One region of the Paenibacillus sp. EKM10P genome, then DNA from elsewhere that is predicted to be linked to it. Evidence: riboswitches for the same ligand, from Rfam matches in the RefSeq annotation. Region 1 holds a riboswitch; each other region holds the start of a gene.
The links. A riboswitch is a leader RNA that binds a small molecule or an ion and turns the genes downstream of it on or off. The one in region 1 is predicted to bind glycine.
Positions count from the first base shown of each region.

Region 1 (4,626 bases):
TTGTGCAAATTGAGATGCACCACATCGAAGCCCATGTCCCCGGGGCGGGTAATCCCCATGATGGCATTGGAGTTTGCCCCGTCATAGTAAAGCAGACCACCTGCGTCATGCACGATCGCGGCAATGTCAGTAATTTGCTTCTCGAACAAGCCCAGCGTGTTCGGATTGGTCAGCATGAGCGCAGCGGTGTCGTTGCCTACCGCTTGGCGGAGCGCGTCCAGATCCACCAGCCCCTCAGGGGTGGAGGGAAGGGTGATTGTTTCGAAGCCCGCGACGGTTGCACTGGCGGGGTTCGTACCGTGCGAGGAATCCGGCACGAGCACCTTGGTACGTCGCTCACCACGTGCCTCGTGGTACGAGCGAATCATCATCAGCCCGGTCCATTCGCCATGGGCGCCAGCAGCGGGCTGGAGCGTGACGGCATCCATGCCGGTCAACGCAGCCAGATCGTTTTGGAGCGTATGCAGCAGCTCCATAGCCCCCTGGATGCTATTCTCCGGCTGATATGGATGAATTTTAGCGAAGCCTGCGTAACGGGCGACATCCTCATTCACTTTTGGATTGTATTTCATCGTACACGAGCCAAGCGGATAAAACCCGTTGTCGACGCCGAAGTTGCGCTGGGACAGGGCGGTATAATGGCGAATAACATCTACTTCGTATACCTCGGGTAATGCCGCAGGTTCGCTGCGCAGCGCATAATCCGGCAAAAGCTCTGCCACCGGGCGACGAGGAACGTCGCACTCGGGAAGGGAATAAGCGATGCGACCCGGACGGCTCAATTCAAAAATGAGCGCTTGATCGTGTTCCTTCAACAGCTCTTGTTTCTGGTCCGGTCCGGTGTGTGTCATAGCAATCCCTCCAAGGTGTGTACAAATTGGTCAATCTCTTCTTTGGTTCTTTGCTCCGTCACGGCAATCAGCATGTGACCCGCAAGTTCCGGATAGTCCCGGCCCAAATCATAGCCTGCGATAAATCCGGCAGCTAGCAGATTGTCCTGAAGTTGGCTCACATCCGTACCTTCAGGCAGCCTAAGGGCAAACTCGTTAAAGGTCGGTGCGTGAAATGAGGCAGTTACGCCTTTCAAGCTCAGCAATTGTTCTAACGCATAGCGGCTTTTATGCAAATTCAGCTCGGCTACTTCCTGGATGCCCTGTCTCCCCATGACGGACAAGTACACAGATGCAGATAATGCAAGCAACGCTTGATTGGAGCAAATGTTAGACGTGGCCTTTTCGCGGCGGATATGCTGTTCCCGCGCTTGCAAGGTCAGCACGAAGCCGCGTTTGCCGTTACGGTCTGTGGTTTGGCCTACGATACGCCCAGGGATACGACGCATATGTGCCTGAGAAACGGCAAAGTAACCGCAGGTCGGACCGCCGAGGGAGGACGAGATCCCAAGCGGCTGCGCGTCTCCTACAACAATATCCGCGCCCTGCTTGCCGGGCGCCTCCAGCAAGCCAAGTGCCAATGGGTTGGCACTGACGACCATTAGCCCCTTGTGTGCATGGATCAGGTCAGCCATCGGCTTCAGATTTTCCACGGCTCCAAAAAAGTTGGGGCTTTGGATCAAGACAGCCGCCGTCTGTTCCGATACGGCCGCGGCAAGCGCATCGACATCCGTTACGCCGTCCGAACAGCCGATCTCCACGATGTCCAAGTCCAATCCGCGCGCATAGGCTGCCAATACCTGGCGTGCCTCTGGATGGACAGACCTTGATACAATAAGCTGTTTACGGCGCGTGGCTGCGGCGGCCAGTGAGCCCGCTTCCGCCAGAGCTGTCGCTCCATCGTACATACTGGCATTAGCTACTGCCATGCCTGTCAATTCGCAAATATACGACTGAAATTCAAAAATGGCTTGCAGCTCGCCCTGGCTTACTTCCGGCTGATAGGGGGTGTAGGCTGTGTAAAATTCGGAACGTGAGGTGATGTGCTGAATGACGGACGGAATATGATGATCATAAATACCTGCACCAAGAAAGCTGGCATGTGTATCTGTATTGGCATTGTGCCCGGCCAGCTCGGCCATGTGGCGAGTTAGGGCTCTTTCGTCGAGCCGAGAGGAAAGAGGGAGTTCCCCTTGGTATCGAATTGCCTCTGGAATGTCACTGAATAAATCATCAATGGATGATACGCCCACCACACGCAGCATTTCGGTTTGATCTTGTTCGGTCATGGGGAGATAGCGATGCTGCTTCATAAGTTCTGGCTCCTTTCGAAAAGCAAAATTTAGATAGTAAATTAGCTAATACATAATCGTAGTTGGAAAATCCAGAATTTCGTATCTGACATGATCGCTTTTTTAGAGTGAAGAGGATTAAGATCAGCGTGACCGTTTATAAAAGGGGGCTGGGACCACTTCCGCACGCAGGCGTTTACCTCGAATTTCGACCTCTAACGGTGTAGATAGGGTGCTAAAACGACTGTCCACCAGGGCTAGCCCCAAATTACGCTTCAAGGTGGGCGATTGAGTCCCCGTTGTGACCTCACCAATGTGTTGGCCTTCCGCGAAGACTGGATAATGAGCGCGCGGGATACCGCGGTCAATCATTTCCAGCCCGATCAACTTGCGAGGAATTCCTTGTTCTTTCTGGTGTTGCAGTGCTTCTCTGCCGATAAAATCTCCTTTATTCAGCTTGACGAAGAAACCTAAACCAGCCTCAAGCGGTGAAATGGTGGCAGATAACTCTTGTCCGTACAGCGGCAGCCGTGCCTCAAACCGCAGTGTATCGCGAGCACCAAGCCCAGCGGGAATTAGCCCATACGATTCACCGCAACGAAGCAAACCATTCCACACGGCGGGTGCTTCCTCAGCAGGTATATAAAATTCAAAACCGTCTTCCCCGGTATATCCGGTTCGGGAGACGAGTGCTTTTGCTCCGAACAATTGCACGTTCTCATGGAATCGGAAAGATGCCAGATTCGTAATATCTGCATCTGTCACGGCTGCGGCAATATGTGCTGCTTCCGGTCCTTGTAATGCCAGCAATGCGATCGCATCAGACACATTCTCCAGATGAACCGATGCAGGTACGTGGCGCATGAGCCAATCCCAATCTTTGTCGATGTTGGAGGCATTCACAACGAGCATGTAGCGCTCTGGTCCTTTGCAGTATACAAGCAAGTCATCCACTACGCCTCCATCGGGGTAACACAGGAGTGAATATTGTGCCTGGCCCGGTTCCAACTGGCTGACATCATTCGTGGTTACCCATTGCAAAAAAGCCTCGGCTTCTTTGCCCTCAACCAAAAACTCGCCCATGTGCGAGACATCGAATAAACCCGCGCGTTGCCGGACGGCCTCATGCTCTTTTTGGATGCCGCTAAACTGAACGGGAAGCTCCCACCCGCCAAAGTCAATACAACGAACCCCGGGCTGCGTCCCGTAGGACGAAAATAATGGTGTTCTTCGCAAATTAGACATTTTTTCACTCCTATCCAGTGTAATCGGCTAAACAAAAAAGACAGGCTGAAAGAAACGTATAGACGGCAGTCCATACTCTTCTTTCAGCTCTGTCCTTGATACCAGAAAGTTACCCCGGTGTGAACCAGGTTTCCCCTTGGGTGATCCGCTCTAATCGCGAATGCTCTCCAGAGATGCGTCCGGCAGAGGTCCTTTTGCCTGAGAGATTCACCTGCAATGCAAGTTTACTCCTTCGGCGCTACCTTTTGGATCAACGGTAGGTTACCCGGTTTTGCAGGTAACAACTTGATCCGAGTTCGCGTGCACAACTGTCTCAGAAACGACAACAGCTATGCGAATCTTTTGGGTAGTCTCTCCCTCCGCGTTCATCCGCGTTTGCAGTTGTCGGGGTATTTCCAAAAGCATTTGCTATAACCCATTAATACGCAAATTCATTCAAAATGTCAATAAAAATGTCATATAAAACAATCCAAAAAACATTTAATGTATAAATAAGGATATGTAAGCGTTTGTTACAAGTTATCATTTTTTAATATTCTATGCTATATGAGATAACATGAAGTATTTTTGTTAGTATTATTGACATGAGTGTTCATGTTGTCATAATCTTAACCTGTCTAATACAGGTGATTAAAAGCATTTTATTCATGTGGAAGTGAGGCGAAAGCAGGATGAGTGAAGTGAAACGGGAACTTTGGTATACAGACGAACATGAGTGGGTTCAGCGCACAGCAGACGGGACGTTGCGGATCGGCATTACAGACTTTGCACAGCATCAACTGGGTGATATTGTTTTTGTGGAATTACCTGGGGCGGGAGCAACGATTGAACAGGGGGCAGAGATTGGTACAATTGAATCGGTGAAGACCGTATCCGACCTTTTTGCTCCGGTGGCGGGAACCGTATTGAAAGTAAATGAAGCTCTGGAAAGCACACCTGAGCTGGTGAATGAATCTCCCTATGAAAAGGGTTGGATGATTGAAGTAGAGATGGGCAATGATGTCGAGGAAGCTCTGAGCAAGCTGCTGTCTGCGGATCAGTACGAGCAGTTGATTTCGGATGAACAATAATGAGCAATATAAGATGGAATATTAGCGCTTTATTCTAAATTTTTATATGGATATTGAATTGAATAAAAGCATCGTTAGTCCGCTCGTTTTGTGTATATAATAGTCGCTATGATCTGACATGGCGGCTAT
Region 1 is NZ_JAALET010000008.1:87,974-92,599, forward strand. Features, by position in the region: gene gcvPB (aminomethyl-transferring glycine dehydrogenase subunit GcvPB) at 1-851, opposite strand, end outside; gene gcvPA (aminomethyl-transferring glycine dehydrogenase subunit GcvPA) at 848-2,203, opposite strand; gene gcvT (glycine cleavage system aminomethyltransferase GcvT) at 2,327-3,427, opposite strand; glycine riboswitch at 3,507-3,603, opposite strand; glycine riboswitch at 3,617-3,690, opposite strand; gene gcvH (glycine cleavage system protein GcvH) at 4,099-4,497, shown strand.

Region 2 (4,626 bases), on a different contig from region 1:
TATTGATGCTGCTTGGACGACCAAAAGCATTGGCTATACGTGTATAGCCTTTTTGTATCAAATGTTTTAATGCTAACATGTATCCTTCATATTGATCCATAGCGACGGAGCGAATATCGGTATGCTCCATACGTTGCCATGCCACGATCGGTCCATATTTACAATAGGTACTCAAAAAATCAGTGTCATTCACGCAGGAAATGATGACCAGCGCATCGACTCTTTTTCTTTTTAAATCCTCGAAAGCTTGAAGCTCTTTCTTTTTGTCTTCTCCCGAAGTATAAATAATGGTTTGGAATTCATATTGGCCTGCGATTTCCACAAAGCTGTCCAGAAATGCCAGCACAATTTCATTGATAGTTGAAGTGATGATACCAATCTGAAGCGTCTGACCCTTGGATAGAGAGATCGCATTCCGATTAGGAACATAATCTAATTCCTGCATGATTTTTAAAATTTTAGCTCTGGTTTCGTGACTTACATGGGGGGACTGATTTAACACTCTGGAAACCGTAGCTTTGGAAAAGCCCGCCAGTTTTGCAATTTGATCAAGATTCGACATGATGCTTCTCCTCACCTGAGAAAAAAATACTTGACATGAAACGCGTTACAACAATTAGGATGCTTTATGAGGGCATTACGTCTATTTTAAAGCATCTGTCGATGCATTTCAAAGGAGAACGGTTACCGTTAGTTATGGATTCGCATTGCAGCACCTGACGGGTTACTGACTAAAGTGAAAACATTAAATTAAGGAAAGAGGTTTTCATACCATGACGAAGACGCTAAAAGGATTCCCGAAAAACTTCCTCTGGGGCGGGGCAACTGCAGCCAACCAATTGGAAGGTGCTTTTGACGTAGATGGAAAAGGTCTGTCCAGCGCAGACATGATAGCCTATGTACCTAAATCAGAACGTAAGAACGATCATGCTATAGAAATTTCGTCCGAACGACTGGAGGACATCTTGGCAGGGAAGGTAAACGCCCGTTTTCCAAAGCGTGAAGGTGTGGACTTTTACCACCACTACAAAGAAGATATTGCCTTGTTTGCAGAAATGGGCTTTAAAGTATTCCGGATGTCCATCCACTGGTCGCGGATTTTCCCGAATGGATATGATGCCGAGCCGAATGAAGCGGGATTGCAATTCTACGACAATGTATTCGATGAGCTGCGCAAGTATGGTATTGAGCCTTTGGTAACACTGTCGCATTATGAAACACCGCTAGGTCTGACACAGAAGTATAATGGCTGGTTGGGACGCGAAGTCGTGGATCATTACGTAAAATATGCCGAAACGGTATTTACACGCTATAAGGATAAAGTAAAATACTGGCTGCCCTTTAACGAAATTAATGTCATGACTATGAGCCCGTTTACAGGCGGAGGTGTGGTTATTGACCGTGTAGAAAACAAGCAACAAGCGATATATCAAGCATTGCACCATCAATTTGTAGCAAGTGCATTGGCGACCAAACGGGGACATGAGATCATTCCGGGTGCTCAGATCGGCTGTATGCTGGCCCGCATTGAAAGCTACCCACATACGTGTAACCCAGAAGATATCCTGAAAGCACAGCATGAAAATCAAATGAACCTGTTCTTTACGGATGTGCATGCTCGTGGGGAATATCCCAACTATATGAACCGCTATTTTGAAGAAAATAATATTGTGATCCAGACAGAACCCGGCGATGCCGAAATTTTGAAAAATAACACGGTCGATTTTATCTCATTTAGTTACTATATGACCTTGACCGTATCGGCAGGGCCAGAAGGCGAAAAGGCAGCAGGGAACCTGATAGGCGGTGTGAAAAATCCGTATCTGCAGTCTTCCGACTGGGGATGGCAGATCGATCCGATCGGTTTGCGTGTTACACTGAATACGTTTTATGATCGCTATCAAAAGCCACTGTTCATCGTGGAAAATGGCCTGGGTGCGTATGATAAGGTAGAAGAAGACGGCTCTGTGCATGACACGTATCGCATTGATTACTTGCGTCAGCATATTGCCCAAATGAAGGAAGCGATTGCTGACGGTGTTGATCTGATTGGTTACACCAGCTGGGGACCTATCGACCTTGTGAGCATGTCTACGTCCGAAATGTCCAAGCGCTACGGATTTATTTACGTTGATCTGGATGATGACGGTAACGGAACGCTTCAACGCTCCAAAAAGGACTCATTTAACTGGTATAAAAATGTGATAGCAACCAACGGTGAAGAATTGTAATTCCATATCGTTTTGGCGGGTACAGCAGAGAAAATCCTCAGGATGCAATCTGCTGTACCCGCTTTTTGTATAGACACTCTATTGATTCTTTCAGAGGGCTTCACAAATTTTTCACTTGTAATAAGCTGAAATTTTTCTGTATAATGAATAAAAATTTCATATGTCTGGTTGATGTTTGCGGGAGATGGAATGAAAGTTCCAACCGAAGGGGCAAAACTCTCAGGTGCTTAGGCTGATTTACAGCAACGAGCAGGGACCGTAAACGGACAGAACTCTGGAGAGACCCTTAATTGGGCGCCGAAGGTGCACCGCAGATCACATCTGCTTAAACTCTCAGGCAAAAGGACAGAGACGCGAATAACCTGTGACAGGGATAGCCCTAGGCTTTTATAAGCTTTTAGAGGTGAAATCCTGCACAAGATGGTTGTATTTTTTCGTGCCTTTAACCTCTCCAGGAGTCGAATCAACAGATTTGACTCTTTTTTGTTTTCTACTATGCTGGAGGAGCGGGTTGAAATGAATTTGGTACATGTGTTAGAAACGATTAGTAGTTGGATATGGGGGGCGCCTCTCATCATCCTTGTTATGGGAACGGGGTTATGGCTGACCATACGTCTAAAAATGTTGCAGGTATTCCGCCTGCCCCTGGCGATCAAGCTCATCGGTAAGGCCCCGAATGAAGGTAGCGGGGATGTAAGTAGTTTTGCGGCTTTGAGTACAGCATTGGCGGCTACCGTCGGTACAGGAAGTATTGTCGGTGTAGCGACGGCCATTAAGCTGGGCGGGCCGGGTGCCTTGTTCTGGATGGTCGTTGCAGCCTTCTTTGGGATGGCGACGAAATATGCGGAAGGTGTACTTGCGGTAAAATACCGGGTGAAGGATCGGAATGGACAATTTTCCGGCGGCCCGATGTATTATATTGAAAAAGGCCTGGGACGCCGTTTTAAACCGTTGGCGATGCTGTTTGCTTTTTCAGGGATGCTGGTAGCGTTGTTCGGAATTGGAACATTCCCTCAGGTCAAGGCGATTGTATCTTCGACTGAAAACAGTTTTGGCGTTCCGCCGATTGTAACGGCGCTGACAATTGCTGTCCTTACAGGTCTTGTGACCATTGGTGGACTCAAAAGCATTGCCAAGGTATCGACGAAGGTCGTTCCTTTTAAAACAGGCCTGTATGTATTAATTTGTATCATTGTACTGATTCGATTTGCTGACCAACTTCCTGCCGCAATTGCGCTTGTGCTTCATTCGGCATTTTCAACTACATCGGCAACCGGCGGATTTGCAGGAGCTACGATTATGCTGGCCATGCGCAGTGGGGTAGCCAGAGGTATTTTTGCCAACGAAGCTGGATTGGGGAGCGCACCGATTGCAGCCGCAGCTGCCAAAACCAAATGGCCTGCGGAACAAGGGCTGATTTCCATGACAGGCGTATTTATTGATACGATGGTTATTTGTGTGATGACCGGGTTGACGTTACTGGTTAGCGGGGTGTGGAGCGGGCCTACCGATGCAGGCTTGATGACTCAGCAAGCCTTTTCCAGTGCATTTCCGCTGGGAGCAGAGCTGCTCACCATCATCCTGATTATGTTCGCATTCACCACCATGCTCGGCTGGAACTATTACGGGGAACGCTGTGTTGAATACTTGCTTGGGGTTAAGTGGATCAAGCCTTATCGTTATTTGTTCATTGTACTGGTTGGCGGGGGCGCGTTCATTAAACTGGATGCGATTTGGCTGCTGGCAGATATTTTTAACGCCATGATGGCTTTTCCGAACCTGATTGCACTGCTCGGCTTGTCGGGAATTGTTGTTGCAGAAACCCGGACTTATATGAATTCCTTGTATCCTAATAAGAACAAGGGTATTCTTGCTGGTGCCAATGTAGGGGCGGCTATCCAAGTAGAAGAAAAGGGACAAACGGTAAATTCATAAATACTAAAAGGGAGTATCCTCAGCCATCACAGGCTTGAGGGTACTCCTTTTTTTAGGTTATAAGACTGGTGATTACCGACATTTTATTTATTCTGAATATCTCTTAATCCATAACGTTTACAAACCTAAGAGTTATTACATGGGAGCATAATCGTAATTTGAAAATGCGAATCCGTAATAGTTGTATTTAAATAACCACCATATTTCTTTATCACTTGCTGGATGTTAAGTAATCCATACCCATGTTTTTTTAAAGGGGGATTGTATGTTTTGGTTGAGAATGCTGTATTGAGATAATTACTTTTTGAATTGCGAACATAAATCCATAGGGCAATATTATCGGTGAAAATTTCCAAATGAATTGAATGCTCTTTCTTTCTAGGAAGCTGCATTACAGCTTCAATAGCATTATCGAAAACATTACCTAAGACAATACATAGATCATGACTTCCAATACTAA
Region 2 is NZ_JAALET010000012.1:75,953-80,578, reverse strand. Features, by position in the region: gene HFE01_RS21605 (LacI family DNA-binding transcriptional regulator) at 1-562, opposite strand, end outside; gene HFE01_RS21600 (glycoside hydrolase family 1 protein) at 774-2,231, shown strand; glycine riboswitch at 2,400-2,484, shown strand; glycine riboswitch at 2,496-2,590, shown strand; gene HFE01_RS21595 (alanine/glycine:cation symporter family protein) at 2,748-4,166, shown strand; gene HFE01_RS21590 (sensor histidine kinase) at 4,292-4,626, opposite strand, start outside.
Region 2: linked by a shared signal. The riboswitch ahead of HFE01_RS21595 (alanine/glycine:cation symporter family protein) and the one ahead of gcvT (glycine cleavage system aminomethyltransferase GcvT) in region 1 are both predicted to bind glycine.

Region 3 (4,626 bases), on a different contig from region 1:
GGCAAAGCTGTAATTACAGTGAAATATGCAGGTAAAATGACGAAGGTACAGGTAACCGTTCAGTAATCTGTTAAAATGAAAAGAAAAAGAGCAAGCATACGTCTAGAGACGATATGCTTGCTCTTTTATTTTTTAAAGCTTAGAAGCTACGATTTATTCTTCTTGGTTGATGTGTTGCGTGTCAGTGATTCGGTCAAACGCTTGCCAGTGGGTGTCTGGGCCAAGCCGCCTTTGGCGGTCTCGCGGTGCTTCGACGGCATCGCGCTGCCGACTTCAAGCATTACGTCAATGACTTCGTCAGACGGAATGGCGCTGCGCACACCCGCCAAAGCCATATCCGCTGCGGCAAGTGCGGTCACGGCTCCCAGCCCGTTGCGCACGATGCACGGAATCTCGACGAGTCCGGCGACGGGGTCGCAAATCAGACCGAGCGTGTTCTTGAGCGCTAGGCCTACGGCGTGAACGGCCTGCTCAGGTGTGCCGCCGCGTAGCTCGACCATAGCTCCAGCGGCCATCCCGATGGCTGAGCCAATCTCAGCCTGACAGCCTCCCTCCGCGCCGGAAATGAAGGAATTGTTGGCGATGACGTAGCCAATGGCTCCGGCTGCGAACAAGCCGTGCACCATATGCTCATCATCCCAGCCGAACCGCTCCTGCGCACTAATGAACACACCGGGGATGACTCCACAAGAGCCAGCAGTGGGCGTAGCCACAATACGCCCCATGGACGCATTAACCTCCGACACGGAGAGCGCATAAGCCATGGCGAGTGCAGAGGCGTCGCCGGAGCAGGTTTCTCCTGCCCGCAGATACTCGGCCAGACGCTTGCCATCACCGCCCGTTAATCCACTGCGGGAAACGGTGTCTTGCGTCTGACCACGATGAACGGCCTCCTTCATGACTTCATAATAATCAGACATTTGGCGGAAGATTTCTTCTTCCGTTGTATTCGTCTCTTGTACCTGCTCTTGAATCATCAGGCGGCCAATCGTGGTGGATTCCTCCGCGCATATGGCGCTGATTTCATGCAGATGGCTAAATCGCATCAGATTCAGCTCCTTTTTTCAAATTAATCATTTTAATTTCGTACATATGTGGTAAGGATCGTAGTTTTGCGATCAGTTCAGCCGTAGGAGGACTGTCCGTTTCGATGGCGGTAAGTGCTTCTCCATCTCGGCCTTTGCGATCCACATGCATATAGGCAATGTTAATGTCGGCAGCGCCGAGTGCTGAAGTCACCGCACCTAATGTGCCGGGCTTATCCGAGTGAAGAAGCACCAACGTAGCCAGCTCCCCGGTCAGGTTGACTCGGAATTCGTTGAGCTGCTGGACATGGATGCTGCCGCCGCCGATGGAGGAGCCCAGCAGTGTGCGCTGATCCTCACCCTTCCACAGTTCAAAACGGACGGTATTTGGATGGGGCGCGGGTAGTCCGCTGACGGCAAACTCCACGGCCATTCCAGCCTGCGCCGCCCATTGCTCGGCATCTGGAATTCGGTGGTCGTCTGTATCGTAATTGAGCAGGCCTGCGATGAGTGCTAGGTCTGTACCGTGTCCTTTGTAGGTGTCGGCGAAGGAGCCGTACAGTGTCATGCGGGCACGGTCCGGCTGCATCCCGAGCCAGTGACGGGCAACGCGTGCAAGCCGCACCGCGCCTGCAGTGTGTGAACTGGAAGGTCCGGTCATGGCCGGACCGATAATGGAAAATACATCTTTGAAACGCATGGTGTGGCCCCCTGTATGTTCTAGTACCATAGTATATGGTATTTCCGCGTTTGTGCGCAGCTATGACGGTTCCTAATGCTGACGTACAATGTGAGCGCAAAAAAGGACAGGATAAGGAAGTTTCCCTTATCTCTGTCCTCGTTACCTGAGAGTTTCGTGCGGTGTCCTTACCGCCTTACCCCTTGGGTGGCTTGCGCTCTCTCCAGAGTTGCGTCAGATGACGATACATGGACCTGAGAGATTATCCGCCAGCCGGGTGCTGACGTCTTGCTCCTTCGGTGCCGCCAGCGTGTAAGCCCCTGGACAGACTCTCCCGTCATCTTCATTCGCGTATACCGTTCTACATATCTTTCTTAGCGTAATGTATGCCGTGCTCGGTGTCAATCGCAGGTTTCAATTTTTACATAAACAGGCGAGTTTCCGATAAAAAAGATTAAAATTTACATAATTATGGATGAAATCAGGAAGGAATTAGAAGATTGACAGCTAATCTGATAGAGGACAAGTACATTTATGGAATTATAGGAGGGATATTGACGTATGGTAAAAGGCTTGCGGTTCACAGGTTCACGCTTGAAAGGGGTGCTGCATCTAGCAGCGATCGTATCGCTGTTGATTGGGATCCTCGTTCCATTCGGTCAGGTCAAGGCAGAGGGAGCATTGACAGTAGACGAAGCACTTCAGCGCCAAGGCAGTGGAGGTACAGTGACGGTGGAAGGCTACATCGTCGGACATGCTACCGGATCGAAAACAGCTAATTTTTCTGCTCCGTTTGCGAATGATTTTAACGTACTGATTGCCGACCAGGCCAATGAACGTAGCACGTCTAATCTATTGGATGTGCAGCTGACATCTGCGTACAGAGGGCAATTTGGGTTAACAGGTCATCCTGAACTGGTCGGCAGCAAAATTCGTGTGACAGGTACGCTTGGTGCCTACAATAATTTTGGTGGAGTAAAAAGTCCAAGCGCTGTGGAACTGGTGAGTGGAAGCGAGCCGGGGGAACCAGGTGAACCTGGCGAACCTGAACCTGGCAACCCGGGTCAACCCGGTACTACACTGCCGGATGGAAAAGGCAAAAAGGTGCTGTTCGATAATACGCACGCACAGACGGCTGGTGCAGCAGATTGGGTCATTGAAGGCGCCTTCTCCGACTTTGCCAATGGATTACGTAATGTAGGCTTTACTGTGAATCAATTGAACCGCCCTATTCCTTTTACTTATGGAGAACAGGCCATAACCTATGATAAGCTGCGCCAATATGATGTGTTCATCATCGGTGAAGCGAATGTGGCCTTTAAGGCATCCGAGCAGGCTGCCCTGCTGCAATATGTGAATAACGGGGGAAGTGTCTTCTTCATCTCCGACCATTATAATGCCGACCGTAACAAAAACCGTTGGGATTCCTCCGAGGTTATGAATGGCTACCGTCGTGGAGCCTATACTAATCCGGCCAAAGGCATGACTGCAGAAGAAGCTGCATCACCGGCGATGCAAGGATTAACAAGCTCCGATTGGCTGGCGACCAACTTTGGTGTTCGTTTCCGTTACAATGCGCTTGGCGATGTAAATGCTACGGACATCGTAGCCGCAGATCAATCCTTCGGCATTACCAAGGGTGTACGCTCGATTGCCATGCATGCGGGATCTACGCTGGCTATTATTGATCCTACCAAAGCCAAAGGAATTGCCTATATCCCGACAGGTACAAAAAAATGGGGCAATGCAGTAGACCAAGGAGTCTATAACGGCGGAGGCCGTGCGGAAGGTCCTTATGCTGCGATCTCCAAGGTGGGTCAAGGCAAGGCAGCATTTATCGGTGATTCTTCCCCTGTAGAAGATGCTACTCCGAAATATGCGCGTGAGGAAAACGGACAGTCGAAAAAGACATATGATGGTTTTAAGGAAGTAGACGATGCCACCTTCCTAGTGCAAACGGTTCAATGGCTTGCGTGGAAGCAGGACTACACGAAATTATCCGATGTGGCAGGTTTAACGCTGGATCAACCGACGAAGCTGCTGCCGTTTGAAGAGCCTGCGGCTTCCACAGAACCGCAACCGGAGCCTTGGTCTGCTCCAGCAGCAGGCTACAAATGGTACGATCCAAGAACGTTCAAGCCGGGCTCCTATGGAGCGGCTTCGTAATAAACGCAAAAAATAATTCAGTGTGAGTGGTTGGATGCTAGTTAGCCGTTTGGTCCTCTGTAGGGGATCAAACGGCTTTTTTGTGATGAAAATTAACCTGTGGTTGGTTATTTTATTACATTTTGTGCCAGGAAGGTCGCGCTACGGCTGGATCATTGATTTTTTAAATGATGTTGATAGCATAATCTTAATTGATATATCCATATACTGGTGATAGGATGTATTCAAATTATTCCGACAAAAACAGTATGTAATGTTTGTGGAAGGTTTTAACATCAAACATGGTGAGAATAAGCAGGACAAGACCATGGAGAATGGAGGAAGCGCGCGCATTGAATATCGAACCTGTGTTGGAGATTAAAGGATTATCCGTATCTTTTCGTATCAACGATCAATACCACCCGGCAGTCGATCATCTGGATCTGACGGTCAACCCCAATGAAGTGCTGGCTGTAGTCGGAGAATCCGGTTGTGGCAAAAGCGCGCTGGCGCTTTCCATCCCACAATTGCATGACATGGAGCGGACACGTGTCGAAGGAAAGGTTCTTTTTAAAGGCACGGATCTGATCCGTCTCTCCTCAGGGCAAATGAATAAAATCCGCGGAGTGGGCATTGGCATGATCTTTCAGGACCCGCTGACAGCACTGAACCCGTTAATGAGCATTGGCAAGCAGATCGAGGAAAATCTCGATTATCATACGTCCCTATCTACGAAGCAAAAAAGGGAACGTGTACTGGAGCTACTGGAAAGCGTGG
Region 3 is NZ_JAALET010000017.1:15,114-19,739, forward strand. Features, by position in the region: gene HFE01_RS24025 (Ig-like domain-containing protein) at 1-66, shown strand, start outside; gene sdaAA (L-serine ammonia-lyase, iron-sulfur-dependent, subunit alpha) at 147-1,046, opposite strand; gene sdaAB (L-serine ammonia-lyase, iron-sulfur-dependent subunit beta) at 1,036-1,725, opposite strand; glycine riboswitch at 1,937-2,051, opposite strand; gene HFE01_RS24040 (DUF6359 domain-containing protein) at 2,266-3,870, shown strand; gene HFE01_RS24045 (ABC transporter ATP-binding protein) at 4,203-4,626, shown strand, end outside.
Region 3: linked by a shared signal. The riboswitch ahead of sdaAB (L-serine ammonia-lyase, iron-sulfur-dependent subunit beta) and the one ahead of gcvT (glycine cleavage system aminomethyltransferase GcvT) in region 1 are both predicted to bind glycine.